Regions from separate parts of the Cryobacterium mannosilyticum genome, predicted to be linked through region 3. Evidence: riboswitches for the same ligand, from Rfam matches in the RefSeq annotation. Region 3 holds a riboswitch; each other region holds the start of a gene.

Region 1 (7,029 bases), on a different contig from region 3:
CCGGATCGTCAAGGTCGACCCACACCACCGAGTCGGCTGCCTCGAGGTGCTCGGACACGTCGGCGAGCGAAAAGTCCTCACCGACGAGGAGGCCATCACGGTAACAGCGGGTTCGAGGTGTCTGCACCTCCTCAGTCAACCAGCTATCGCCCGGCTCAGAGCCCGTACAGGTCGTCCCAGCCGTTATTGGACTGTGTGCCGGCGTCGGCATAGGCGTATGCGTAGGCCGGTTCGGCGCGGGTGGTCAGCACCCGGGTGCGCTCGCGCAGGTAGGCGACGGCGTCGGCGGTGTCCGGATCCTTGGCCCGGGTCTTCTCCGGCACGCTGAGGAATTCACTGGTCGGGCCGACGACCAGTTGCACCAGCATGGTGTGGCCGTCGTCGGTGAGCGCCGGCAGCTCCAGGAGCTCGGAGCTGTTGCAGACCGGCAGGGCCACCGCCAGTTGCAGCAGCGCGTCCGCTGCGCCGTCGGTGGTGAGGAACGATTTTCCGCAGTACGAGACTCTCTTCATGGAATTGCCTTCCCCCGCGACCGTCTTCGATGGATCAAACCCAGGTCGATGCGGCCAACGTAGCGCGGCCGCACCGATTCCGCTGTCGGCAGGAATGAGGACACCCGAAAGCGGGGAATGCTCAGGTCACAGGCCGATTCGTTCCCAGTAGGCGAGGCCGGCGGGGGTGTCGATCACCTGTTCGCGGCCGGCATCCGCCAGCTCGATCCGGAAGCTCGGCGCACCGAGCGTGGTGCGCACGGTCAGTTCCGCGCGGGCGTCCCCGTTCGACCAGAGCAGCCGCAGTTGGTCCTCGACGGGGGTCGCCCAGCTGAATTCGCCGTCGAACGCCGGATGCCCGGTGCGCAGCCGGGCGAGCCCGAGCTGGGCCTGGGTGACCTCGGTGCCCAGGGCCTGGCTGACCTCGTCGGCCGGGTAACGGTGCCGGTTCACGTCGCGGCCGTTCCCGGTCTCGGCGAAGAGGCTGGTGTCGTCGAGTCCGCCGAGCAGGCCGACGTAGTAGACCTGCGGGCGGCCGGGAAGGAAGTGCTGCACGGCGCGGGCGAGGAGGTAGGGCGCCGTCTCGCCGGCGAGCGTGCTGAAGAAGGTCGCGTTGATCTGGTGCGGGAGGGTGAACCACTCCGGCACCACGGAGGCGATCGAGGAGTGGCCGTGCGTGGCCACGGCGGCGCGGGCGAAGATGGCGGCCATCTCGTCCTGGCTGATCAACCCGGGACGGTCCCCGTTCGGGCCGGCGTCGATGATTCCGATGCCGTCGTGGGTGTCGAGCACGGTGATGGCGTTCTCCGGCCGGATCTCGAACCAGCGCGCGAGGCGGTCGACGGTGCCGGTGCCGAGGGAGTGCAGCAGAAGCGGGGCGAGCGCGAAGTCGTAGACCCAGTCCACGAGCGGGGCGATCGCGAGCTGCTGGCTGTAGTGCGCGTGCACCTCGACCAGCACGTCGACCTGGGCCTCGTGGGCCAGGGCGACGACGACCTTGGTGAACTCGAGAGTCTCCGGCGTCATGAAACTGTCGGTGCCCGGGGTCTTGACGGCGTAGCCGACCGCGTCGAGCCGCACGGTGCTGACGCCCCCGTCGGCGAGGGCGCGGAGCACCCGCCGCAGGTAACTGCGCGCGGCCGGGTGGTTCACGTCCAGGTCCACCTGGGTGGGCATGAAGGTCGTCCAGACGAGGTGGCGGCTGCCGTCGGCACCCTGGTAGGCCGTGAACGGCAGGCCGGGGCGGGGACGGTAGAACGCGGTGATCTCCCGCTCAGTGCCGCCGTTCGGGAATACGGTGTCGAAGGTGAGGAACATCCCGGCGAATTCCGAGGCGTCGCCACGGTCCAGCCAGTCGACGAATTCCGCCGAGGAGGACGACACGTGGTTGACGATGAGGTCCGCGGTGAGTCCGCGGGTGCGGGCGAGCGACCGCATCTCGTCCCAGGTGCCGAGGCGAGGGTCGACAGACGCGTGGTCTACGGGGTCGAACCCGGCATCCGCGCCGTCGAAGGGAATGTAGAACGGGAGCACGTGCACGCTCGAGAACGCGCGCAGCGGCCCGTCGAGCACGGCCTGCAACTCGGGGACGGTGCCGCCCAGTCGATCGGCGTAGACGAGCAGCTCAACAGCGGACATTCTGGCTCCCGGCATTCCGGCGGCACACCGGTCGGCGACGCGGCGGCAGTCCGCGACCCGTGAAGGAATCGCGGCACCGGTTCAGAAGTTACGGCACGCGGAAGGTCAGCGCAATTTGCGCGGCACCGCGACGGCCGGCGACGAGCCGAACCAGGAGATCCCGGCGCCGGCGGCCTCCGGGGCGGACTCGTGTGAGGGATCCGTCTGAACCGGGGGAGCCGCCCGCCCGTTTCGAACGTTGGATTCTGGGAAGGGAAAACTCATGCTGTGCCAGTCCTATCCAATCGGTAGGCCGGCTGACCCAGGGTCCCGTGCCTTTGCGACCCCGCCTTGCGACGGGTGTGCCCGTGCGATTGGCGGTGAGAAACCGCCCGGCCGGCATGGGAAGATCAGCAGGCCTCGGAGGCAGTATCGCCGGATGGCGGCGGAACGGCAAGGGCCCCGCCGTGCTGGTCGGGTGTCGACCAGCACGGCGGGGCCGGAGCGGCGGTTGTCAGCGGTGGATGTCGCGGCGGATAACGGCCTGCCCCTACTCGGGGACCACCAGTGCGGGCGTGTCCTTACGCAGGGTCTCGCCGCGGAAGAAGCTCGGCTGGCGCCAATAGGTCAGGCCCATCACCGCGCCGCCGAGCAGCAGGAGACCGACGCCGATCACGAAGACGAGTCCGATCCCGAAGAGCTCAGAGCCGCTGCCGAAGTCGGGGCTCCAGCTGCTCACCGCGGTCTGCACGAAGACCACGGTGAGAATCAGCCCGCCGAGCCCCGGCACGAGCAGGCGCATCACGAAGTTCCGGATGCTGCTGAACAGGCTCTGCCGGAAATACCAGACGCAGGCGAACGAGGTCAGGGCGTAGTAGAAGCAGATCATCAGGCCCAGCGACATGATCGTGTCATTGAGCACGTTGACGCTGATGACCGTCATGACCGCGTAGAACCCGCCGGCGATGGCACCCGCGGCGATCGTGGCGTAGCCCGGCGAGCCGAACCGCTTGCTGATGGTGGCGAATTTCGGCGGGAGAGCGTTGTAGTGCGCCATCGCCAGCAGCGTGCGCGCGGGGGAGGTCATCGTGGACTGCAGGGAGGAGGCCGAGCTGGCGAGCACGGCCAGCGACATCAGCACGGCGAGCGGTCCCATGATCGGCGACGCGATGGCGGCGAAGATATTGCCCTGGTTGTCGGGGTTGCTCAGGCCGATGCCGTCGACGCCGACACCGGAGACCATCATGGTCGCGACGATGAGGGCGAGGTAGAGGCCGAGCACCACGAGGGCGGTGAGGGTTCCTGCCTTGCCGGCCGTCTTCTGGCCGCCCTTGGTCTCCTCGTTCATGGTGAGGCAGACGTCCCAGCCCCAGTACACGAAGATCGCCAGCGAGATCCCGGCGGCGAACTGGCTGAAGCTCTCCACCCTGGTCGGGTCGAACCACGCCCAGTCGAACGGGATCGCCGTCGTCGACGCGGCGGAGCCGGCGCCGATGAGGGCCGTCACGGTGAAGATGCCCAGGACCACCAGCTGGAAGCCGACGAGGCTGTACTGCACGAGCTTGGTGGCGTGCAGGCCGCGGTAGCTGACCCAGACGGCGAGAGCGACGAAGGCCAGGCAGGTGGCGATGTTCACGGCGGTGTTGTCGGCCAGCGCGGCCAGGCCGGGATTGCCGAAGACTTCGCCGAGGAAGACGTAGAAGAAACTGACCGCGACGCCGGCCAGGCTGGAGAGCACGATGATGTTGGCGGCGAGCATGCCCCAACCGCCCATCCAGCCGACGAACGGTCCGAACGCCTTGGTGGTCCAGGTGAACGACGTGCCACTGTCGGGGGAGTCGGCGTTGAGCTCGCGGTAGGCCAGGGCGACCAGGATCATCGGGATGAAGGCGACGATGAAGATCGCCGGCACCTGGAATCCGACCTCGCTCACGGTGGCGCCGAGGGAACTGGTCAGGCTGTACGCCGGGGCGACCGAGGACACGCCCATGACGACGACGGCGAGGAGGCCGAGCTGGCCGCCCTTGAGGCCCTTCCTGGTGATGCCGTGGGTGGATCCGGCCGCGTCGTGCAGCTGGTTGCTGTGCACGTGCGGCTGGTGGTCGCCGGTGGGGGAGGCCGGGGCTGGCCGGGTCGAGAGGTCGGTCATGGTGATCCCTTTCATGCGTCTTCACTGACGATGTGTGGGTGGGGACGGCGGGCGCGAGGGGAGGGATGGCGTCGCGCCGCCGACTAAATGAATTGGGTTCGTTTAGTTTGAGCCGGGCGGCAGAGGAATGCAAGCGAATCCGAAAGAAAAAGATAACATTCCGGATGTTTGCACCGTCCTCAGGCGTCAGGCCCCGGCCTGGTGGCAGGGACAGCCGCGAGCAGCGCCTCGAGCCCGAACCGGAAGGCCACGTCGGCGGGGCGCTCCCCGGTGCTCCGATCCTGGCCGAGGACGGCCGCGGTGAACGTCGGGCTCGAGTCGGCCAGCTCGCCGGTGTCGAAAATGTCGGCCGGCGCGTTGGCGTCGAGGGCGGAGCCGAAGATGAACGACTCGACGGCGACGATGGCCGGGATGATCGTCTCCACTGGCACGCCGGCACCGGCCAGCCCCACGGCAACGGTCTCGTACATCTTCAGGGTCTCCGGGGCGCCCGTCACCGGCAGCACGGCCACCAGCGGAACCAGGGGAGAGTGCCGGGCGAACACGTCCCGGTAAGACCACGCCCAGCGGCGCATGGCGTCATCCCAGGGCTCTGAGCCGAACCCGCTCACGTCGACCATGGTCATCACGTGGTCTTCCAGCCACTGCAGCACCTCCTGCTTGGAGGAGACATGGTTGTACAGCGCGGAGGGAGCGACCTTCAGGGTCCTCGCCAGGCTCGACATGGTGAAGCCGCCGTAGCCCTCGGTCGTGATCAGCGCGAGCGCGGCGGCGGTGATCCGGGTGCGCGACAACACCATCTCCAGGGGGCGCCCGGCGCGGCGTGGCGCGGCGCTGGCGTCGGCGGTCATCCGGCGGCTCCTCTCGAAGAGCGTGAGATGGCCAGAGTAGACCATCCGAAATGACCGGTCGTCATTTCGCGGATGCCGCAGAGAGCAATGCCGAGCACGACCGGCGGTCAGAAACCGCAGTGCGTCAGGTCGAGGCTGTGCTGCGCTCGACCGCCGCCGCCGACCTCTCGGAGCCGGAGCGGCCCGTGGTTCCCGCGAACCCTTGACACGGACCGGCATCAAAATTACCGTGAGGAATGAGCCGGTGGTTCGGCCGATTGCCTCCCCGGAAGGCGGGCGAACCGGCCGAGATGGTGCAGTCGTGCCGGAGTTTCGTCGATCTCTATTGGGTGATCACCATGACGGCACGGTCAGATTCCCGGCTCCAGTTCCTCGGCGCAACCGACTCGGTCACCGGCTCGAGGTTCCTGGTCGAATCGGCCGGTCGCCGCATCCTCATCGATTGCGGCCTGTTCCAGGGTTACAAGCTGCTGCGCGACCGCAACCGGCTCGCCTTCCCGGTGGCACCGGAGTCCCTTGACGCCGTGCTGCTCACGCACGCGCACCTCGACCACACCGGCTACCTCCCCGCGCTCGTGCGAGACGGCTTCGACGGACCGGTCTACACGACGAAGGGGACGGCGGAACTCTGTTCGCTGCTGCTGCCCGACAGCGGCTACCTCCTCGAGGAGGAGGCGAACTTCGCCCGCAAGCGCAAGTCGTCGCGGCACGAGAACCCACGTCCTCTCTACACGGCGGAGGATGCCGTGACCAGCCTCGAATCGTTCCGGCCCCGGAACTTCGACCAGGAGATCGACCTCGGCGGCGGCATCCGGGCCACCTTCATTCCGGCCGGCCACATCCTCGGGGCGGCCCAGATCCGGCTCTCGGTCGGTGAGTCGACCCTGCACTTCACCGGCGACCTCGGCCGGGCAAACGACCCGTTGATGAACCCGCCGCGTGCGCTGGAGGCCGTCGACGTGCTCGTGGCGGAGTCGACCTACGGGGACCGCACGCACGACCCGGCCGATCCCGAGGCCGAACTGGGCGAGGTGATCCGCCGGGTCGCGGGGCGCGGCGGCGTCATCGTGATCCCCGCCTTCGCGGTCGGCCGGTCCGAGACCGTGCTGCTGCACCTCTCCCGGTTGCGCGACCGCGGCGAGATCCCGGCGATCCCGGTCTACCTGAACAGCCCGATGGCGGTCGACGCCGCCGAGATCTACCAACGCCACCAGGGCGAGCACCGCCTGACCGACGCCGAGTACCGCAGCATGTACGACCTTGCCCGGATGGTGCGGACCGTCGACGAGTCCAAGCTGCTCAACCTGCGCGGCGGCCCGATGATCATCGTCTCCGCCAGCGGGATGCTCACCGGCGGCCGGGTGCTCCACCACCTCTTGGCGTTCGGATCTGACCCGCGCAACGCCATCATCCTCACCGGTTTCCAGGCCGGCGGCACCCGCGGCGCCGCCCTCCTCCGCGGTGACGACACGCTGCGCATCTTCGGCCGGGACGTGCCGATCACCGCCGAGGTCGTGGAGATCGGGAGCCTGTCCGCCCACGCCGACTCCGACGAGATCATCGAGTGGATGCGTGCCGCCCCGGCCGCCCCCGCGATGACCTACCTCACCCACGGCGAGCCGGCATCCTCCGACACCCTGCGGTTGCGGATCAAGCACGAACTCGGCTGGAACGTGCGGGTGCCCGAACACCTCGAGCGGATCGATCCGGCCGCTCCCCGCTGAGCCCGACCGCCGGGGATTCCGTGATAATTTCGGCAGACCATGACCGTTCCCCCGAGCACCGAGTCCGCGAGCGGTGAATCCGCACGCGAGGAGTCACCGCCCGCACGCCAGCGAGCGCTGACCAGGGTCGAGGTCGCCGACGTCGCCGTGCGGCTGTTCCGCGAGCGCGGCTATGAGGCCACCAGCGCCACCGAGAT
Region 2 (7,029 bases), on a different contig from region 3:
TGGATCCCGCGCACCGACAGCGGGACATCCAGAACACCCGTGAACAGTCCGGCCGCATTCGCGGTGCTCTCGCCGTGACGGAGCAGGACCAGGATGCCGGCGTCTCGCACGGGTCACCAGCCTGTTCTCCGTCGCGGATGCCCGCGGGCCGGTCTCCCGGCAGCCGCGGCCGTCCTGGGCCGTTGTTCGGTTTCAGGCTACCGGTTAAGGCTCACGGTTTCGGGCTCACGGTCCCGCTGGCAGCGGGTGCGCGCCGGCACCCGGGTGCGCGCTCGCAGCGGGTGCGCGCCGGCCGGGGAGCGGTCAGAACCCGCCGAAGTCCCCGCCCCCGAAGTCGCCCCCGCCGAAGTCCCCGCCGCCGAAACCGCCGCCCGAGTCGCCGCCGAAGTCCCCACCGGAGGAGGCCGTGTCGGCGCCGGAGCTGTCGGCGCCGGCATCCGAGCCGGAGTCGCCCGAGGAGTCGCCACCGGCATCCGTGCCCCCGGAATCGCCCGGCAGGAACGCGCTCACCAGGGCGGACCCGATCACATAGCCGGCGACCGTGCCGAGGATGGTGCTGCCGACCATGCCGCCGAAGCCGAGCCCGCCCTGGCCCTGACCGCCGAAGCTGCGGGCGAGGGTGCCGGGCTGCCGGAGCTCCTGGCGGGTGGCGGCCTGAGCGAGCGTGGCCGGTTCGGCGTTCGCGGGTCGCTCGGCGGCGTCGGCGTTCTCGCTCAGCCGGCGGAAGAGCAGGTCGCGCTGCTCCTCGGTGAGTTTGCTGAACGCCTCGGTGTGCACCTGCTCGATCGTTTCGGGCGGGGCCGTGCGCAGCAGGTACTCGTAGCGTTCGACGGCGATCTCATCGTCGGTGCGTTTCGGTGCGGCCGGGCGGGCGGGTGAGCGCTCCGGCTCGTCGCGGCCGAGGAGGCGGTCGAGGAATCCCATGGTGTGCTCCTTCTGGCTGTCGGGATGACTGGCGGGCGCCGCATCGGGGCCGACGTCGACGTGGGTGGCAGTGCCGGTGGCGGCAGTGCCGGTGTCGTTGTCGGTGTCGGTGTCGGCAAGACTGGCAGGCGAGGCTGGGCGCGGGCTGGGCTTCTTCTCCCAGCCGGCCGAGCGCCCGGGTGCCCGCCTGGCCCAGCGCCCGGGTGCCCGCCTGGCCCAGCGCCCGGGTGCCCGCCTGGCCCAGCGCCCGGCCGGGCACCCGGCGTAGCATTCGATCGTCCGTCGACGCGCTTTCGCGCAGACCAGGAGGCAGCGTGCGCGGTGGTGAGGAGACCCTGCTCGGCATCGACCTGGGCACCAGCTCGGTCAAGGTCGCGCTCTTCGATGCGGACGGGCGGCGGCTGGCCGGCGCCCAGGCGGCGTACCCGCTCGACGCGCCGCACCCCGGCTGGGCCGAAACGAGCCCCGACGCCTGGTGGGCGGCCGTCTGCGCGGCCGTGCGGGAGGTGACGGCGGCTGCCGACCGTGACGTCGGCGCCGTCGGACTGTCCGGCCAGATGCACGGACTCGTGCTCGTCGACGGGCGCGGCGCGCCGGTGCGGCCCGCGATCACCTGGGCGGACACCCGGGCTGCAGGACTCCAGCCCGACTGGGCCCGGCTGGCCCCCACGGTGCTCGAGCGGCTCGGCAACCCGTTCAGCCCCGGAATGGCCGGCGTGCTCCTCGGCTGGCTCGCCCGGCATGAGCCGGCCACGCTACGGGCGGCAGTCGTCGCCCTGCAGCCCAAGGACTACCTCCGGCTGCGCCTCACCGGCATCGCGGCGACCGAGCACACCGATGCCTCCGCGACCCTGCTCTACGACCTGACCGGCCGGGCGTGGCTGACCGGCCTCGCCGCCGGCCTGGGCATCGACCCGGGGCTGCTCCCGCCGATCAACGAGGCCGCCGAGATCGCCGGGCCGCTGACAGCGGATGCCGCGGCCGACCTCGGCCTGCGGGCGGGTATCCCGGTGGCGCACGGCCTCGCCGACGCGGCCGCCGCGATGCTCGGCAGCGGGCTCGTGACTCCCGGCGCCGTGCAGCTGACCCTCGGCACGGGCGGCCAGTTCGTCACCCCGGTGGCCGCGCCCGCCCCGGCGGCCGAGCGGGGCATCCACTGCTTCGCGGCGGAGACCGGCTGGTACCGGATGGCGGCGATCCTCGGCGGCGGGCTCGCGCTGGACTGGGTGCGCCGCGTGCTCGGCTACGAGTGGCCGGAGTTCTACCACCTCGCCGGCCGGTCGATCGGCCCGGGCGCACCGCTCTTCCTGCCGCACCTGGTCGGGGAGCGCACGCCCTACCTCCGTCCGGACCTGCGCGGCGCCTGGGTGGGGCTCGACCTCGGCCATGACCGGTCCGACCTGGCCCTGGCGGCGCTCGAGGGGGTGGCGCTCGCGCTGCGCACGGCGCACACGGCGCTCGGCGCGCGGTCCGGCGGCGACCTCTGGCTCGCCGGCGGCGGCACGACCTCGCCGCCCTGGCGCGGGATGCTGGCCGACCACCTCGGCCGGGGGCTGGCCGCCGTGGAGGTGCCGGGGGCATCCGCTCGCGGGGCGGCGCTCGTCGCCGGACTGGCCGTCGGGCAGGTGGACCGGGCCGGGATCGCCGGGCCACTGGCCCCGGCGCGGCGGCACGTGGCCGATCCGCGGCCGGGCTCCGCCGCCCAGATTGAGGAGCGGGCCGCACTCTGGGCGGATGCCGTGCGGCGGAGCCTGGAGTGATCCTCTCGCCGTGATCGACCTTTTCGGTCCAGACCGACCGGCGTGCCGGTCGACCTCGACCGGAATGGCAGATCTCGGCGGGGTGGCGGGGTGGCGGGTGGCGGGGTGGCGGGGTGGCGGGTGGTCCGCAGGGAAAGTCTTGGGATGATGGAGCAATGACTCGAACCGTATCCGGAGCCCGCGTGCTGATCACCGGCGCAGCCATGGGCATGGGCCGCCTCTACGCCGAGCGGGCGGTGGCCGAGGGAGCCAAGGCCGTGATCCTCTGGGACCGCGACCCCGCGGCGCTGGCGGTCACCGCCGCCATCCTGAACGAACGTTCGGATGGCCGCAGCCAGGTGGCGCCGTACGTCGTCGACATCGCCGACCTGGGAGCGATCGCCCAGGCGGCCCAGCGGGTGCGGATGGAGGTCGGCAACCCCGACATCGTCATCAACAATGCCGGCATCGTGCGCGGCTCCTACTTCTGGGAACATGACAACGGCGACGACACCCGGCCGACCATGCAGGTCAACGCCCTCGCCCCCATGTACATCACGCGTGAGTTCCTGCCCGCGATGATCGAGGGAACCGGCCGCGAATCGCGCATCGTCAACATCGCGTCGGCCGCGGGGATGCTATCCACTCCCCGGATGAGCGTCTACGCCGCGTCGAAGGCCGCGCTGATCGGCTGGAGCGACTCCCTCCGCCTCGAGCTCACCCAGCAGGGCCACGGCCAGGTGAAGGTCACCACTGTCTGCCCGAGTTACATCTCCACCGGCATGTTCGAGGGTGCCCGCGGCCCCCTGTTCACCCCGCTGATGACGCCCGAGCATGTCGTCGACCGGGTGTGGCGGGCCATGCTCGCGGGCCGTCCGAGGCTCCTGATGCCGTGGACGGTCGGCCTGTCCAGCGCGGTGCGGGGCCTGCTCCCCCTGCCGACGTGGGACCTGGTCGCCGGCCGGGTCTTCGGCGTGTACCGGTCGATGGACGCCTTCACCGGCCGACGCTGACCTGCCCGCCCCGCCGCATCCGTCGCCCGCCCGCTGAGATGCGGACAATGCACCTTCGTGGCGCGGGAGGGTGCTTTTTCCGCAACGCACCAACAACGCGCCGGCGCCGGCGTGCCCCGAACTGGGGTCCTCATTTATGAGGACAACGGGGTGGTCTTCGCCTACGTTGAAGGTGCGCCCCCGGACGAGCTCACAACCGTCGGCCGGAGGAAAGGCACACCCGTCGCGAGGCGGGGTCGCAAAGGCACGGGGCCTCATGGTCAGCCGGCCCACCGGGAACAGGAACCAGATCGATGAACACAGTGACCGACGGCCCCGCCGTCCGCACGGGTGGGTCGGGAATCTTCACGCGGCCCACGGGCATTGCGGATGGCGCCCGCTGGCTCTTCCTCTGGCTGGCCGTCGTCTCCGTGGTCCTGGCCCTCCCCGGGGTGCTGCTCACGGCGCGCGGCGGGCTGCTGGCCCTGGGCCTCGCCGGCGGTGCCGTGCTCGTCTCCTCGCTCACCACCGGCTTCGTGCGCCGGCGCATCCCCCTGGGCGTCGACCTGATCGACGCGCTGGCGATGATGGCATTCGCCCTGGCGTCGCCGAAGGCGTCGGCCGTGGTCATGGTCATGTTCGGCGCCCTCTGGTTCCGGTCGCTGTACGGCTCCGGCGCGCAGGCCCTGCTGCGGGTCAGCCTGTTCGCCGCGGCCCTCGGCTCGCTCTACGCGGTGTGGCCGCTGCTGCGGGAGGACAGGATCGGGACCGACTTCGGCGCGTTCCTCGGCGTTCTCCCCACCATGTTCTTCACCGTGCTGATCGCCCGCCAGCTGGGCAAGTCCCTCGCCGCCCGGGAGCAGAGCATGGGGCGCGACCGCGTGCTCGCCGCGACCGGCTCCCAGCTGCTCGGCGCCACCAGCACGGCCGCGATCCTGGCCCTGGGCTGGTCGGCCTCGGCCGAGTTCTGCGCGGCGACTCCCGGGCTCCGGCTCGTCCTGCTCGCACCGGACGGGCGCACCCTGCGGGTCGCGGGCACGGCCGGCAACTTCCGGAACGTCCCCGGCCGGCTCCCCGGCGAGGTCCTGTTCACCCGGCCCGGGACATCCGTCGCCCGCATCCTCGACCCCGCGCCGCTGAACGCCGCGGTCGGCGAGCCGCTGATGTGGGAGTGCCTCGAATTCGAGGGGCGGGACGAGCGGAGCTGGCTGCTGGTCGGCGCGCCGGGCAGGATCCCCGCCGAGGCGATCCTCTCCGTGCGGGGCCTGGCCGGCCAGGTCGCGCTCGCCATCCGCAACAGCCACGCGCACGAGGAGCTCTCGGCGCAGGCCCGCACCGACTCGCTGACCGGCCTGCACAACCGCGCCTCGCTGCTCGCTGGACTCTCCGCCGGCCTGGCCGGCGGCGACGATCCGGCCGGGTTGCAGGTGCTCTTCCTCGACCTGGACGACTTCAAGGACGTGAACGACGAGCTCGGGCACCGGGCCGGCGACATCGTGCTGGTCGAGGTCGCCGCCAGGCTGCGCGCCTCGGTGCGCCCGACCGACGTCTGCGCGCGGCTCGGCGGAGACGAATTCGCGGTGCTCCTGCACGGCACCGGCCTGGCCGAGGCCACCGAGATCGCCCAGCGAATCGTCGACGCCGTGGCAGAACCGTTCCTGGTCGGCGCCGAGTCGATGCGGGTCGGCGCCAGCATCGGCATCGCGACGCCCGCCGCCGGAGTCGGCATCGAAGAGCTTGTGCACCAGGCCGACGTGGCGATGTACGCCGCCAAGGCGAAGGGAAAGGGCCGGGTCGAGCCATTCACCCCCGGCCTCCTGACCGCGGATCGGTACCACACCGTCCACGCCTGACTCGGCGCCGCGGACCCGACCGCGGTGCCCGGAGCGGGGCGCGGGGCCCGCTCCGCCGGCCCCGACAGGACGAGGTTGACGGATGCTCACTCAGCGTCGTAGTATGGAATCGTTTCCATGGAAACGATTCCATATAACACGACGAGGTGACACCCGATGGTTGCGATCACGATCAAGGACGTGGCGGCGCTCGCCGGCGTCTCCGTGGCCACGGCCTCGCGGGTGCTCTCCGGCAACCCGGCCACCTCACCGGACTCCCGGGCGCGGGTCGCCGCGGCCGTCACGGAACTCGACTACCGGCCCAACGCCCAGGCCCGCGCCCTGCGCTCGACCCGGTCGGACTCGATCGGCCTGCTCGTCTCGGACGTGCGCAACCCCTTCTTCGCCGACCTGGCCCACACGGTGGAGCAGGCCGCCCTGGCCGCCGGCTACGTCACCCTGCTCGGCAACGCCAATGAGCGCAAGGAACAGCAGGACCGCTACCTCGACACGCTGATCTCCCGCCGGGTGGACGGCATCATCGTGGCCCCCCTCGGCGACGGCAGCGGCAGCATCCGTTCGCTCATCACCCGGGAGATCCCCACCGTCTTCGTCGACCGCACCGTGGACGGCCTCGACATCCCGAGCGTGACCACCGACAGTGAGGCCGGCATCCGGCAGGCCGTCCACCATCTCGCGGCGGCCGGGCACACTCGGATCGGCTACATCTCCGGGCCGCAGGCCACCTCCACCGGCCGGGACCGGTTCGCCGCGTTCACCCGGGCGATCGCCGCCGCCGGACTCAGCCAGGATCCCGAACTCGTCTACTTCGGCGACTATCAGGCGGCCAGCGGCTCGGCCGGCGTGCACGCCCTACTCCAGCTGCGCGAGCCGCCGACGGCCCTGCTCGCCGCCGACAGCCTGATGGCCGTCGGGGCGATCGCCATCCTGCACAAGCTCGGCCGCCGGATCGGCGCCGACATCGCGCTGATCGCCTTCGACGACATCGAATGGTTCGCCCTGCTCAACCCCGCGCTGAGCGTGATCTCGCACAGCGTCGAGGAGATGGGCCGGATCGCCGTGGACATGCTGCTCCAGGTCATCGACGGCGGAAAGCCGGAGTCGGTGGTGCTGCCCAGCGAACTGATCGTGCGCGCCTCGTCGTCTACCCCCACCTCACCCGCATCCGGGCCCAGCCTAAGGACGAACTGAAATGAGCCAACAACCACTCGTCACCCTGCAGAACGTGGGCAAGACGTTCGGCCCGGTCACGGTCATCAAGGACGTCACCGTGAGCGTCTACGCCGGCAAGGTGCAGGTGCTGCTCGGTGAGAACGGCGCCGGCAAGTCGACCCTGATCAAGATGATGGCCGGCGTCTACCAGCCCGATGCCGGCCGGATCGTCGTCGACGGCAAGACCGTCACACTGCCGACCACCCGCGCCGCCGAAGAGCTCGGCATCGCCACCATCCACCAGGAACTCAATCTGGTGCCCACCATGAGCATCGCCGAGAACGTGATGCTGGGGCGGATGCCGACCAG
Region 3 (7,029 bases):
CCGTGCGCAACGGACCACCCTGGCTGCGCGAGAACCGTCCGTTGCTGCCGGTCGTGGAGGACGACGAGCACGCCGACGAGCCCGTGCTCGAGCCTGCCTCGGCGCAGAGCCCGGTTGAGTACGCGCGGGCGCAGGCGGCCTCCGAACTGGCCGAGACCTCCCAGGCCGAGCTGGTCGCCCTCGCCGCGATGGCCCACCTCGACGAGTCGTTCCGTCCGCCGCGCCCGTCTCCCGGACCGGGCCGCAGCCACGCGATTCGCCACCCGACCGCGCCGGCGATCCCGTTCCGGGTCGCGCCGACGCCGGCCCAGCCCGCCCAGCCGCACTCCGCCCTGCAGTCAACCCAGCTCTCCCTCGCCGAGGCGAAGGCGCGCATCACCCGGCTCGAGGCCCAACTCGTCGAGGCCGGCGCGACCGACTCCGACCTGGCCAAGCTGCGTGAGCAGGCGCGTTCGGCGCAGCTGCAGCTGCGCGACGCCCTCGTCGAGCTCGGAACGCTCCGCCACACCGTCGCCGAACTGCGCGACGAGCAACGCACCCAGAAGCGGATGCTGCGTGAGTCCCGCCGCACCGTCGCCGCGCCCCCTGCCTCCAGCGAATACGAAACCCGGCGCGCGCAGTGGGAGGACGCCTCCGGCTGGGTGCGCCACGAGATCCTGCTCGCCTGGGTCGACCGGGTACCCGAATCCGACCGGGAGGAATGGCCGCTCCCGCACAGCTACGTGCTCAGCGACCGCTTCGCGGACTCGCTGTCCGGGCTCGACGACGGCCAGCTGGCCAAGGCGTTCAAGGCATCCGTCGACGTGCTGACCGGGCGGGTGAAGACCCTCACCGGGCGGCACCTGCACGCGCTGCGCCAGGGCGCCGGCGCGGCCGACCCGCACCTGCTGCGCTGGGACGGCGCCCGGTGCATGCGCGTCTCGATTGAGCAGAACACGCCGGCCGCCCGCCGGATGCACTTCTGGCAGAAGCCCGACGGCGGGATCGAACTGATCCGCATCGTCACCCACGACGACATGGAGGCTTAGGCCGTATCGTCGTCAGCATGCCCCATTCGCTTCGCCCGCTGCTCCCGCACGATTCCGCCCAGGTTCTGCGGCTGAACAACGCTGCCGTCCCGGCGGTGAACTCCCTCGACGAGGCGAGCCTCGCCGCGCTGCTCGCCGAGTGCGCGCTCGCCGTGGTGGTCACCACGGATGCCGCGCCCGAGCACGTGCTCGGCTTCGCCATCGTCTTCGCCGCGGACGCCGACTACGCCAGTGAGAACTACCGCTGGTTCGCGGAACGGTCCCGTGAGTTCCTCTACGTGGACCGCATCGTGGTGGCCGACGGGGCCCGCGGCCAGGGGCTGGGCGAGGTGCTGTACCGATCGATCTTCGACTCGGCCGAGGCATCGGCGGCCGTCGTCGTGTTCTGCGAGGTCAACCTCGAACCACCGAACCCGGGGTCGCTGGCGTTCCACTCCCGCCTCGGTTTCGCCCAGATCGGCCAACAGTCCACCAAGAACGACACCGTCGTGGTGGCGCTCCTGGCCGCCTCGGTCGGGGAGTTCGCCGACCGCTGACCGGGCGTCACTCGAGCACGGCCAAAGCCTTCCCACACTTCGCGGCCAGGTGCTCCCGCACGTTGACGTCCAGTTGCGCCACCCGCCACGGCTCGAGATTGTCGGCGATATCGGCGCGCTTCACGGCGAGGGCGATCGGGTTGGCGCGGATGCCGGCGTAGTAGTCGGCGTCGCTCACGGCATCCGTTCGGGTGAGCAGTTCGACCGCGGCGACGACGCCGCCGGGGATGCCGGCGGCCAGCAGATCGCTGGGGGAGACATCCGTGTCCTCGAGCACGTCGTGCAGCCAGGCGGTCGCCTGCCCCAGCGGGTCGGCGAGACGTTCGGCGACCCGGCGGGGGTGATCGATGTAGGCGGCACCCAGCTTGTCGACCTGGCCGCGGTGAGCGGCCGTGGCGATGGACCGGGCGGTGGCGACGAACGGTGCGACTGCTGTGCCTGGCATGATGATCCCCCTGGGGTAGTGCGATCGAGAGTGAGTGCACGGCCGGCCGGACGTGGAGTCCAGTGGGCGCCTGCTCGGCACACGGTAGCGCGCCCCCGTGAACGGGGGGAGTATCCATGAGAAAACCGGCAAAACAACCCCTTTCGTGCACCCCGCACTGGGGGTACATTCCGCGACGTCGTCGGGGTCGGATCCGGCCCCGGGCTGCTAGGTTCGAACCAGGTGGTCATCCGACCACCGGCGAGACGGTTCATACGTCTTTCGCAAGGGCACACCCGTTGAGAAACGGGGTCGCAAAGGCACGGGACCTTCGGGTCAGCCGGCCTACCGAATGAATAGGGCCGAAGCAGATGAGCTTTCCATTCCTGGAGACCGACGCCCGCGTCGAGTCCGATGGTCTGACGCAGCCTGATGCCACCCTGACTGTGCCCGCAGTCGACAGCCCCGTTGCGACGGCGGCCGTCACCCCACAAACTCCATCAATCCGTCGTCGACTTGGGTAAGCAGACGACGGACTGAGGGAAGTCAGGTCGACCTTCGGGTGGCCGCCCTGACGCGGAATTGCGATGGGGGACCGATTCGGGTTCGGTCCCCCCTCGCATTCACCGCACGGCAGGGTCGCGGCCGGGCGAAATACTTCGCCATGCACGTTCGCATATGCCGTTTGACACACACTCAGCACTAGAAAGACCGGTAGTAAACCATGGCCAGGAAACCATTCGGCCGCCTTCGGAAGCTACCGCGTCGCCTGGGAGTGCAGCTGGCGGCCGCAATGCTCGCAGTCTCCGTGCCGCTGGTCATCATCTCGACGGTCGTGCTCACCACGGACTCGGCGGCGAGCCTGACCGCGGCGGCGGAAAACAAGGGCGTCACCGTCGCCACGGCGGTCGGCCTGCGGCTGGAAGACTGGATTAGGGAACGCAAGGGCGACCTGTCGGTCGTCGCAGCGTCGGCCGGTGACTTGGACAGCTCCGTGCTCGCGACTCGCCTGGCCAAGATCGACGAGGCATTCGGCAGCTACACCCTGATCGAGATCACTGACGTGGACGGTAAGGTTCTCTCCTCCAGCCGCCCAGGCGTCGCCCTCGACCCGACCGGGCAGGACTGGTTCCGTTCGGCCGTCGCCGGCGAGACCGTCTTCACCCCCCTGACCCTTCAGGGCGACCGGCTGCACTGGGTGCTCGCCCAGCCGCTGCTCGCCGACGACGGCTCGGTACGCGCCGTCTTGATCGCCAACCTCGACCCGACCGCCCTGAGCAAGCTGCTCAACCGTGACCTGGGCAAGGGCGTCGAGGTCGTCGCGGTCGACTCACTCCACCGATTGATCTACAGCACGGAAACCATGGGTGACGCGACGGAGCAGTCCGCGCTGCTGGCCGGCGGGATGCTCACGACCATCGTCGACAGCGAACCGGTCGCACAGGCGGCTCGCACCGGCAAGCCCGGCAGCGCCCGTTTCATTGACGAGGACGGACACGACGCCATCGGTGGCTACGACATCGTCGAAGGCCTGAACTGGGTGCTCATAGTGAAAGAAGACGCGAGCGCGGTGCTCGCCCCCGTGGAGAAACAGGTGCAGCGGTCGATTCTCCTGGCGGCCGTCGGCGTGCTCTTCGCCGTGCTCGCATCCAGCCTGATGGCCTGGAGTGCCGCCCGGCCGGTGCGCAAGCTCACTGCGGTCGCCCGTCGGGTCACCCGCGGAGACCTGCTGGCGCGCGCCGTGCCCACCGGGCCGACCGAGATGGTGGTGCTCGCCGACTCGCTCAACGCCATGCTTAACACCAGCCAGGAACTCATCGCCCGGCTGGAAGGCGCCGGGGTCGAGGTGAATTCCGCGGCCACCGAACTGTCGGCATCTTCCGACGAGCTCGCCGCGATCACCACCCAGCAGAGCGCCGCGGTCACGCAGGCCACCGCCACCACCGAGGAGTTGGCGCGGTCGTCGGTGGCGATCGCCGACACCGTTGACGATGTCGCCCGCCAAACCGCTGACACCCGGCGAAATCTCGAACAGGCCGAGGCCGACATCCTCGTCTCGAGCGAACGTACGCTGGCCCTGGCCAACCGGGTGAAGGACATCGAGTCGCTCCTGGTGCTGATCAACGACATCGCCGACCAGACCAACCTGCTCGCCCTCAACGCCGCGATCGAAGCGGCCAGGGCCGGCGAGCACGGCCGCGGTTTCGCGGTCGTCGCCGACGAGGTGCGGCGCCTGGCCGAACGGTCCAAGTCCAGCGCCGGCGACATTGCCGAGATCGTCAGCGCGGTGCAGCATGAAACCAACGCGACCGTGATGGCGATGGAAAAGGGCGCCAAGCAGATGCAGCAGGGTCTGCTCCAGCTCGAAGCGGTGACGGATGCCAACGGTCAGGTCAGCCTGACCACCCAGCAGCAGCGAAGTGCCACCGCGCAGGTCGTGGAAACCATGGAACAGCTCGCCGACGCCAGCCGGCAGATCTCGATCACCGCCCGCCAGATCGCGGCCTCGGCCGGCGACCTTGCGGACCTGGCCCACAACCTCGAAGCCACCGCCGGTGCAGGCAACGGAGAGCGATGACGCAAGCGCACGTTGTGCTGGTTCCCGTGGGGGAGGACCTCTTCGCCGTGTCGATCGACCGGGTGAGCCAGGTGGTCGCCGCGCCATCGCTCACCCGACTGGTCACCGCGCCTTCGCACGTGCTCGGCCTGTTCAACCTGCGTGGGCAGATCGTCCCGCTGCTCGACACGGCTGCGCTTCTCGGCCTGCCCGCTGGGCAACCTCCGATGTTCGCGGTCGTGCTGCAGTCCAGGCAGGGCCTGGTCGCCCTCACCGCGACCGCATTTCCTCGTCGGGCCGGCCTCGGTGACCCGGTCGGTCCGTCCGACCTGCCGGGCACTGCGGGCACCTACCGGGTGGAGGAGAGCGTCGTCGTGCGGCTCGACCCCGACCTTCTCCTGGCCAGGGACCGCCCGCTGCGTGCCGGTGAGAATTCCGTGCCGGTTCGCCCGCCTGTCGGAGCGATCGAGCCTGTGGGCGCCATCACCCGGTCCGGGTCGGCCGGATGAGCATCCTGGGCATCGACCAGATCCGTGCGCTGTTCGCCCAGGAGGCCGAGGTACGCCTCGCCGAGCTTGACCGGTTACTGCTCCTGCTCGAGCAGCAGGACGGTGACGAAGCCCTGATCCGGGCCATCTTCCGCGAATTGCACACGCTCAAGGGCTCCGCGGCCGTCGCCGGCCTGGACGGCGTGAGCCAGCTGGCGCACGAGCTCGAGGAACTCGTCGGCGGGATCCGCTCCGGCACCCTGGCGGTCACGCCCGCGATCATCGACGCGCTCCTTGCCGGCGCCGACCAGCTTGGCAGCATCATCGCGGGCAACCCGGCCGGCGAGGCCTGCACCGAAGCCGGCGACGAGGCCGGCGACGAGGCCGGCGACGAGGCCGGCGACGAGCCGGTCGTCGCCGTCATGGTCATCGACGAGAGTGCGACGCCGGTGACCGCTGTCGATCCGTCCCCACGGGTTCCGATGGGCGTGGAAACTGCCACCGGCCCCGAGCCCGGCGGCGTGGTGATGGTGCCGATGGACCGGCTCGACGAACTCGTGCGCCTGATCGGGGAATCGGCATCTGCCCACCTTCGGATGGGCAGCATGCTGATGGAGAAATTCGGCCTCGATCCGACTCTGAACCCGGAATTCAACGAACTGTCGCGCACGCTCAACGAGCTGCAGGAACGGGCCATGCGCACCCGGATGGTGCCGCTGTCCACCATCACCGACAAGCTCCAGCGTGCCGTGCGCGACCTGGCCCGGGCACAGGGCAAGACCATCCGCTGGGAGGTGCGCGGGGCGGACACCGAGCTGGACCGTGGCATGCTCGTTGCGCTCTCCGACTCCCTGCTGCACCTGGTGCGGAACGCCGTCGACCACGGGATCGAACCCGACGTGGTGCGCGCCGCGGCAGGCAAACCGGTGGGCGGCACCATCCGGCTGCACGCCATGCAACTCGGCTCCGAAGTGATCGTGGCGATCACCGACGACGGTGGCGGGATCGACACTTCGCGGGTCCGGGCGCAGGCCGAGGGCCAGGGCGTCGACACGTCACGGCTGAGCGACGAAGACGTCCAGCAGCTGATCTTCCGGGCCGGGCTGTCGACGACGGCGTTCGTCACGGACGTGTCGGGGCGCGGCGTCGGCCTCGACGTCGTTCGCACCACTGTGGAGGCCGCCCACGGCAGGGTCGAGGTGCGCTCGGAGCCGGGCCGGGGCACCGAGTTCCGCGTCATCGTGCCGATCACCCTGGCCGTGCTCCGGTGCCTCCTGGTGGAATCCGGCGGTCAGCGCTTCGCCCTGCCCTTCCACAGGGTCGTGCTCTCCCAGCGCTTCGACGAAACACGGCAGACCAGTGCCGAAGGACGAACGGTGATCTGGGTGGAGGACCAGCCGGTTCCGGTGTCGGCCCTCGCGGGCACCCTCGGCATCTGCGGCGGCTCCACGGACGGCCCGATCGTGGTGCTGGCCGACACCGCCCGGCGGCACGGCTTCCAGGTCGACCGGCTGGTCGGCCAGCGGGACGTGGTGATCAAGGGGCTCAGCACCCTCCTGCCGCACCTGCCCGCGGTCGCCGGGGCCAGCGTCGAGCCCGACGGCTCGATCCTGCTTGTGCTCGACCCGCCCGGGCTGATCCAGCGGGCGCGGCAGGCGACACGCGGCCAGGCTTCCCCTCGGCGTCCCACCGCGGATCCGACGAACGCCTGGCACGCCGCCGCGTCCGGCGAACGGACTTCGGCCGGATCATTGCAGCGCATCCTCGTCGTCGACGACGCGCTGACCGTCCGGGAGCTGCAGCGCAGCATCCTGGAGCGTGCCGGTTTCGACGTGCGCGTGGCCGTCGACGGCCTGGACGCGCTGGCGAAGCTCGCCGAGGGGCCCAGTGAGCTGATCCTCACCGACATCGAGATGCCGTTGATGGATGGCTTCGCGCTGACCGAGGCGGTGCGCGCGGCCCCGGACCTGACCAACATTCCGGTGTTGATCCTGAG
Region 4 (7,029 bases), on a different contig from region 3:
TTCTGTTCGGTGCCGGCACACCCTTAGCCAAAGTGTTGCTCGAGAACAACGTCAGCCCATGGTTGCTAGCCGGGTTACTCTACTGCGGGTCAGGGCTTGGGTTGAGCTTGTATCGGCTGATTCGCCGCGCCCCACGGGTGCGGATCACGCGGCCCGAAACGCTGCCCCTCGTGGGAGCGGTGTTCTTCGGAGGGGTCGCCGGCCCCGTGCTGCTGATGCTCGGCCTGTCGAACATGCCGGCATCGGGGGCGTCGCTGCTGCTAAACGCAGAAGGGGTCTTCACCGCAGCCCTGGCGTGGTTCGTGTTCAAAGAGAACTTCGACCGCCGTATCGCACTTGGCATGCTCGCGATCGTCGCAGGCGCAATCGTTCTTAGCGTCCCGTCTGGCGCGAATTTCGGCAGCCCGTGGCCCTCTTTGGCGGTTCTCGGCGCCTGCCTCAGCTGGGGCCTGGATAACAATCTCACCCGCAAGATCGCACTCAATGACGCCATCTGGCTCGCCGCAGTGAAAGGCGGGGTTGCCGGACCCGTGAACCTCATCCTCGCCTTTTTACTCGGCGCACAGATCCCCAGCACCCTTAACATCGCGTCGGCGATGGTAATCGGTCTGTTCGCCTACGGCATCAGCCTGGTCCTGTTTATCGTCGCCATGCGCCACCTCGGGACGGCCAGGGCCGGCGCCTACTACTCGATCGCTCCGTTCTTCGGAGCAGTACTTGCAATCACGCTCGGAGATGCAATCAGCTGGCCAGTGATAGTCGCTGGCCTTCTCATGGCCGTCGGTGTTTGGCTGCACCTGACCGAGCGACATGAGCACGGGCACACTCATGAAGCGACTACCCACGATCATCTGCACACCCACGACGAGCACCACCAGCACGACCACGAGCCAGATCAAGAAGTCGGTGCGAACGGCTGGCACAAACACCTGCACACACATGAACCGATTACCCACACCCACGAGCACTACCCGGATAGCCAGCACAGACACGCTCACTGAAAACCGAAATCAAGTTTCAACTGGGGGTCAGCGTGCCTAGATGGGGTGCACGCCAGCTTGACGTCAGATCTGGTCGCGAAACCGGGACTGCCCCGAGTTCAGCTGACTCAAAGGGCTCCCAAGCGACACGCCAACTGGGCCGTGGAGACTCGAAGGGCTGGCTGCGAAATCCGTGTCCGTGAACGTCCGGCTTGCGGGACAGCAGATGAGCCCACGCGTGACGGCAGAATGTCTTCAACAGCGCCGGCGCCGGTGGCACTTGGGAGACGCAAAGACGATCTTGTACTTGTGGCTATTGGATACACGTTGGTCACCCTCGTAGAGTGACAAATGCGCGCAGTGAAGTTGCTGCGCGAACGTGCATGCTCTCGACGCCGAGACGCACACCACTTGGAGATCGGGGCACCGCATGACTCAGCCACGAGGCCATACTGGGCCATGGCAAGTACTGGGGGCGATCCTGTCCTTCCTCGCCAAGGGCATCGGTGCCGGGCTGTCCTCGATCGCCACCATGACTTTCGGAGGCCGAGCTGCCCCCGGCGACCTGCCAACATCGCCGCCGCCGAAAGAGTATCGACCGTAACGACCAGCACCGCCTCAGCAGATTCGGGTACTGACCCAGACGGAGAAACTTCCGCAGCTGGCTGGCGGCCCGGACTTTCGTTCATCGAACGCGGCTCCGGTCAAGGCGAGCCAAGAACCGGCCGTGGATGTCATCATCTTTGGTGCCGCGACACAGTACCGTCAGGAGACAACAGGACTGGAGCGTGGGCAATGGTTTGTTTAAGGGTTCGGGCGGGCGCACTGATCTGCACGGCGGCGCTGGTCCTCACCGGGTGCGCACCCGATGATTCGATCTCGCAGATCCGAGGCTTCTTGGCCGCCGAGAGCGGCCCGGACGACGTGCTCCCGCCCGGGGTCGAAGACGCAACGAGCGATCCCGAATCCAGCCGTTTCGTCGGCGAGCACGCTGGCGTCAGCTACTTCCTCACGAAGCACATCGATCCGGCCTCCGGGGCACCCGGCTACTGCCTCGTGATCTCCAACCCGCCGGACGGCGCAGCATCCAGCTGCGCATCAGATGTCAACGCAACACGTTTGTGGGTTAGCAGCTCCGAGACGGGCAGCGCCAGAGTCGTGGTCGCCGACGACATCATCCCGGACGGGTGGACGAAGCTCGGCGACTTCCTGATCGTCAACCCCGATAAGTGACTCCCTCGGCTCGACACCGGGATTAACCTGCGGCACCGGCGCGCTGAGGGTTCCCCATGGGGCGACAGCTGCCGTTCATGCCCTGGAACGGCGTTCAGCTCGAGGGCGGCGGGACCGAGGCGCCGCCGCGCAGCGCCACCCGGAGGTTCAGCTCGTCTCCGGCCTGGAGCTGGCGGCTGGTGAGCGGGTTGAGGAAGCCGAGGTCATCGACCGTGATGCCGAAGCGATCTGCGATGTCGTTGAGCGTGTCGCCGGCGACCGCACGGTAGGAGCTGGGGGCGCCATCGGTTGTGGCGGTGGCGCCGCCGGCGCCGAACCGGGCGCCGGTATCGACGGCGAGCAGCCCGGGGCGGGTGTCCGGCACGTCCCAGGTGATCGTGCCGACCGCCCAGGGAGTGAGCACGCAGCCGTCAGGATCGTTCGTGCCCGAGGGGTTCGCGGTGATGACGGCGGTCAGGTAGTAGCTGGGGTCGCCCCCAGAGAAGTCCATGGGGCCCATACTCAGCCCGGGCTGATCGGCGTCCGTGGAGAGGTTGCCGAACGAGAAGCTGTGCATGTCGGCCAGGCAGGTCGTGGTCTCCGACCAGGGACTGAAGAAAAGTTGCACGCCTCCGGGAACGTCCGAGTGGAAGTTCTTCAGTGCGACCTCGAACCCGCCGCCTTCCGCCGTGACGACGACGGTTCCGGAGACGGTGTTGTCCCCCGAGGGCGACGTGAGCTCGGCCGTACCGATGACACCGTCAGGGATGACGGCGTCGGCCGCGCGGTCGGGTGGGGCCGACGCATCAGTGTTGACGGCCGTGTCGACCGGTGGAGTCTCGGTTGTCGGGGGCGAGCAGGCCACCAGTCCGAGCACCAGAGCGATGCTCCCCAGAACGGATGTCGTCAGTCGTGGCATCAGGTCCCTCCCCGCCGAGCCCAGTATGGCAGTCGGCCGCATCGCCGGTCCAGCCGCGGGCCCGACGGACGAGTTGGCCCGTCCGAAGTCGCTACCGCACGCACCGATCGCTCTGTCTGAATCGGCACTGCGAAGGCTCAGACCAACCGTTCAAAGTCTCGAGGTTTTGACGCTCAGGTCTCGACGGGCTCCGGTTCAAGGCTGCGGGTCAGGGCCGGCGTCTGTCAGTGACCAGGCCGTGACGGAGACTTCGCCGCCCGCGACGATGTCGAGGGTGCTGGGCCAGGAACCGCGAACCAGGCCTGGGTAGAGCGCCGCGTAGAGCGTGTATGTCGTGGGGACATCCGCTGTGGCCATGGCGCCCCAGCCGAGCCGGGCGATGGCGTAGCCGCCAGCTGGAACCACGATGGGATCGGCTCCCTCGTCGACGGTCATGAACGTTCCGCCGTGCACGAGGGTGACGTCGAGGGCCGACCCGTTCTCATCCGCGAAGGCGAGGTCGGGGTAGCCGCTAAGGGTGCACGGGGAGTCGGTGAAGTTCATCGCCTGGATCGACAGAGTGCGGTGCCCCATGGCCGCGTCCGGGTCTCCGAGTAGTAACGCCGCCTGGTCGGGCGTGCACCAGTCGGCGGCGGGATCGGCCGCTGCGGGCGCGATGGTGGGCGGCGGCGTGACCGGGACATCCGGGTCGGGCAGGGAGCCGAGGGTGTGCCCATTGGCGCGGGCGTTCTCCGCCGCCGCAGCGAGCCGTGCGGCCCGGCTCCCCGTACCGGCCGCCAAACCGGAAAGAATCACGGCGACGACGACGATGCTGCCAAGAACGGCGAGCGGGCGCGTGCGCAACGGGCCGGGTGCGGCCGACGCCGGGACGGCATCCCCGCCCGGCTGAGCCGGGTGGGCCGGGTCGGCCGGTTGGGCGCGGCGCAGGGTGAACAGAGCCGGCAACCACCCCCAGGCGATCCCCCAGTACCCACTGAGGAGAACGGACTCACCAGCCGGGTCAAGCACGAATGCGGCGCGGGACGGCGGGAATGACGCAACGATCGCGCTGATCACCCACGGGAGGGTGGCGAGGAAGCCGGTCAGAACCGCCACGAACCACAGGGCGAAGAACCGGGCTGTGCGCGACCCGTCAATCCGGTCGACGATGACGCGCGCCAGCAACAGGTAAACCACAAAGACGACGACGGCCGAGGCAAGAGGAGCGAGAGCGATCCACGGCCAGGACCAGAACCAGACGCTGCGCGGGATCGTTTCCGGCAGGAGGTGCTTCACGAAGGCGTTGGGGACCAGAGCGAACCAGGTCAGGAATCCGAATCCGCCGGCGCACACGACCCACCACGCGGCGGCGACGGACGCCGGAATCCAGGGAAATGTACTGTGGCCGGGCCTTGTCATCCCCAGAGACTACTTCACCGCCGGGCAGGCATCACGCGCAGTTACGGGCACATTGGCAAGACAAGGTCCAACGATCCAAGCCGTTCCGCTAAGGGTTCCCCTTTCGTCCGAGCCGCACCGCTCCGCCATCAGGTGCCGTGCGAAGCTGACAGGCGCGTATGAGACATGCCAAAATTTGCCCGGTGCTCGTGGCGGCGCGTGGCGGTACAGGTTTGCTTAACCGAATCACCTACCCGATAAGAAAGTGACAGCGTCGCCGCGCAATTGAATAGCGGACCTAACAACTTCGCGTTTTTGACTAAGTGCCGGGGAGAGCGTTTCCGCCGGCGATGTCTAAGGACCTATTCCCGTCGTCGGGCAGGGGGCGGCCCTCGATTCCGGCAGAGGTCGTAATCAGGGCGTCTGCGGCGGATAGGGCAGGGCAAAAACAACGACACCGGGGAGCAGCGAACGCGGTCCGTGTGGTTGGGTCCCCTGATAGAGTCAGCCGACGTATGGGCGTTTGCTCATCATGCAGGCAAACCCGGCGCGAGCCGGGTACGCAAAGCCACGGAAAACACGCTGTAAGCCGGGCTACCGAACAGCAAGGACCACCCGCATGCTCATGGAAGCTGGGCCGCCCTCGCCCGAGGAGACGACTGTTGCCGTTCAAGAGCTCTCGGCAGCCTCGCGGCGCAACAATGTGACGGTGAGTGGCAACCCGAACGGCCGTGCGATCGTGTTCGCACACGGCTTCGGGTGCAACCAAAGCGCGTGGCGATTTGTCACCCCGGCCTTTCTCGCGGACTACAAAGTCATCGTGTTCGACCATGTTGGAGCAGGCAGTTCCGATGCATCTGCCTACAGTTTCTGGAAGTACGACTCGTTGCTCGGGTACGCGGACGACCTGCTCGAGATCCTTGATGAGCTGGACGTGACCGACGTGGTGTATGTCGGTCACTCTGTTAGCGCGATGATTGGTGTGCTCGCCGCGAACCGTGACCCGTCCCGCTTCGGCGCTCTCGTCCTGATCACCCCGTCCCCTCGATACATCAATGCGCCGGGCTACGAGGGAGGATTTGAGGTCGAGGACATCAATGCGATGTTGGATGATCTGGATTCGAACTATTTCGGCTGGTCGTCGGTCATGGCACCACTGATGATGGGCAACCCGGACCGACCGGAGCTAGGAGATGAGCTGACGGAGAACTTCTGCAGCACCGACCCGACGATCGCCCGCCATTTCGCGCGTGTCACGTTCCTTTCCGACAACCGGGAGGACCTCCCCTTGGTCACCACGCCGACTCTGATCCTGCAATGCACCGCCGACATCGTCGCTCCCGCCGCCGTAGGGCGCTACATTCACCAACAGATAGCAGGCAGTACCCTGGTCACTCTCGCAGCCACCGGCCACATCCCTAACCTGTCGGCACCCGACGCTCTAACGGATGCCATTCTTGCCTACCTGAAATGAGTGACGGGGGCGATCGGCGGGTCGAGAGCCTATTCGAGGACCTCTATGAGCACGCTCCGTGCGGGCACCTCTCTACAACGATCGACGGCATCATCATCCGAGTCAACAAGACTCTGCTCAAGTGGACGGGGTATCAGCGCAAAGAGCTCGTCGGCCAGCCGTTCGTCTCGTTCCTTCGACCAGGCAGCCAGTTGATGTTCGAGACTCGATATCTCCCGGTGCTCCACCTGCGAGGTGAAGTGAAAGCGGTGGCGGTGTCGTTCCGGCACGCGAACGGCACCGCGCTGCCAATGATGCTCAACAGCACCGTGACCACCGATGGAAATGGGGAACCCGTTACCATCCGGACGGCCGTCTTCGACGCCAGCGAACGCCAGGAATACGAGCGAGAGCTCCTCGCCTCCCAACGCAAGGCGGAAGCGTCGGAAACTCGGATAAGGGTGCTACAGAACGCATCGAGAGTGTTGACCGGAGCCACTACCGACATTGAGCTGGCGAATCAGCTGACGAAGATCACCCGTGAGGCATTCGCTGCGACTAACGTTTCGATGTACCTCCTGAGCGCTGAGGGGAAGCTGGTCCTAGCATCGGGAAATCCGACGCTGGGACTGCTCGATCTGTCCGGCGACGGGCCAGCCGGTGTACTGGCCCGCACCGAACGCACGATGATTCTTTCGCGCGCTGATCCCATCACCAAGCCATCAGGGCTCGCCGAAGTGATGCGAAGCGCCCAGGTGGAGACGCTCGTGTCCGTGCCGTTGTCGGAAGAAGCATCTCCACTCGGTGTCCTGATCAGTTCCTTCGCACGTTCAAGGAGCTTCGAAGTGGACGACATCGGGCTGTATGAAGCACTCGCACGTCAGTCCGCCCAGGCGCTGACGCGCATCCATCTCCTCCAGCAACTTGAACGGCTAACGCTAATCGACCCGCTTACGGGCCTTGCGTCCCGTCGCCTCATCCAAAAACGTCTCAGCGACGCGGTGAACCTCTCACGACTCAACCACCGTTCGATAGCACTCCTCCTCATCGATCTGGACGGTTTCAAACTCATTAACGATGAGCTGGGA

Evidence for each region. A riboswitch is a leader RNA that binds a small molecule or an ion and turns the genes downstream of it on or off. The one in region 3 is predicted to bind cyclic di-GMP.
Region 1: linked by a shared signal. The riboswitch ahead of gtfA (sucrose phosphorylase) and the one ahead of E3O32_RS06960 (methyl-accepting chemotaxis protein) in region 3 are both predicted to bind cyclic di-GMP.
Region 2: linked by a shared signal. The riboswitch ahead of E3O32_RS09190 (GGDEF domain-containing protein) and the one ahead of E3O32_RS06960 (methyl-accepting chemotaxis protein) in region 3 are both predicted to bind cyclic di-GMP.
Region 4: linked by a shared signal. The riboswitch ahead of E3O32_RS06325 (alpha/beta fold hydrolase) and the one ahead of E3O32_RS06960 (methyl-accepting chemotaxis protein) in region 3 are both predicted to bind cyclic di-GMP.

The regions. Positions count from the first base shown of each region.
Region 1 is NZ_SOFM01000002.1:28,710-35,738, forward strand. It holds gene E3O32_RS00330 (magnesium transporter CorA family protein) at 1-127, opposite strand, end outside; gene E3O32_RS00335 (hypothetical protein) at 156-512, opposite strand; gene gtfA (sucrose phosphorylase) at 639-2,129, opposite strand; cyclic di-GMP riboswitch class I at 2,413-2,485, opposite strand; gene E3O32_RS00345 (APC family permease) at 2,659-4,257, opposite strand; gene E3O32_RS00350 (TetR/AcrR family transcriptional regulator) at 4,437-5,108, opposite strand; gene E3O32_RS17120 (hypothetical protein) at 5,159-5,314, shown strand; gene E3O32_RS00355 (MBL fold metallo-hydrolase RNA specificity domain-containing protein) at 5,447-6,832, shown strand; gene E3O32_RS00360 (TetR/AcrR family transcriptional regulator) at 6,872-7,029, shown strand, end outside.
Region 2 is NZ_SOFM01000025.1:32,360-39,388, forward strand. It holds gene E3O32_RS09170 (2,3-bisphosphoglycerate-dependent phosphoglycerate mutase) at 1-110, opposite strand, end outside; gene E3O32_RS09175 (hypothetical protein) at 304-924, opposite strand; gene E3O32_RS17250 (hypothetical protein) at 1,001-1,192, shown strand; gene E3O32_RS09180 (xylulokinase) at 1,239-2,684, shown strand; gene E3O32_RS09185 (SDR family oxidoreductase) at 2,840-3,676, shown strand; cyclic di-GMP riboswitch class I at 3,880-3,953, shown strand; gene E3O32_RS09190 (GGDEF domain-containing protein) at 3,970-5,508, shown strand; gene E3O32_RS09195 (LacI family DNA-binding transcriptional regulator) at 5,665-6,699, shown strand; gene E3O32_RS09200 (sugar ABC transporter ATP-binding protein) at 6,701-7,029, shown strand, end outside.
Region 3 is NZ_SOFM01000017.1:4,514-11,542, forward strand. It holds gene E3O32_RS06945 (hypothetical protein) at 1-1,028, shown strand, start outside; gene E3O32_RS06950 (GNAT family N-acetyltransferase) at 1,046-1,564, shown strand; gene E3O32_RS06955 (phosphohydrolase) at 1,572-2,009, opposite strand; cyclic di-GMP riboswitch class I at 2,268-2,341, shown strand; gene E3O32_RS06960 (methyl-accepting chemotaxis protein) at 2,782-4,566, shown strand; gene E3O32_RS06965 (chemotaxis protein CheW) at 4,563-5,054, shown strand; gene E3O32_RS06970 (hybrid sensor histidine kinase/response regulator) at 5,051-7,029, shown strand, end outside.
Region 4 is NZ_SOFM01000016.1:90,255-97,283, reverse strand. It holds gene E3O32_RS06345 (DMT family transporter) at 1-1,001, shown strand, start outside; gene E3O32_RS06340 (hypothetical protein) at 1,878-2,213, shown strand; gene E3O32_RS06335 (LysM peptidoglycan-binding domain-containing protein) at 2,308-3,111, opposite strand; gene E3O32_RS06330 (DUF4232 domain-containing protein) at 3,307-4,509, opposite strand; cyclic di-GMP riboswitch class I at 5,016-5,090, shown strand; gene E3O32_RS06325 (alpha/beta fold hydrolase) at 5,108-5,962, shown strand; gene E3O32_RS06320 (sensor domain-containing diguanylate cyclase) at 5,959-7,029, shown strand, end outside.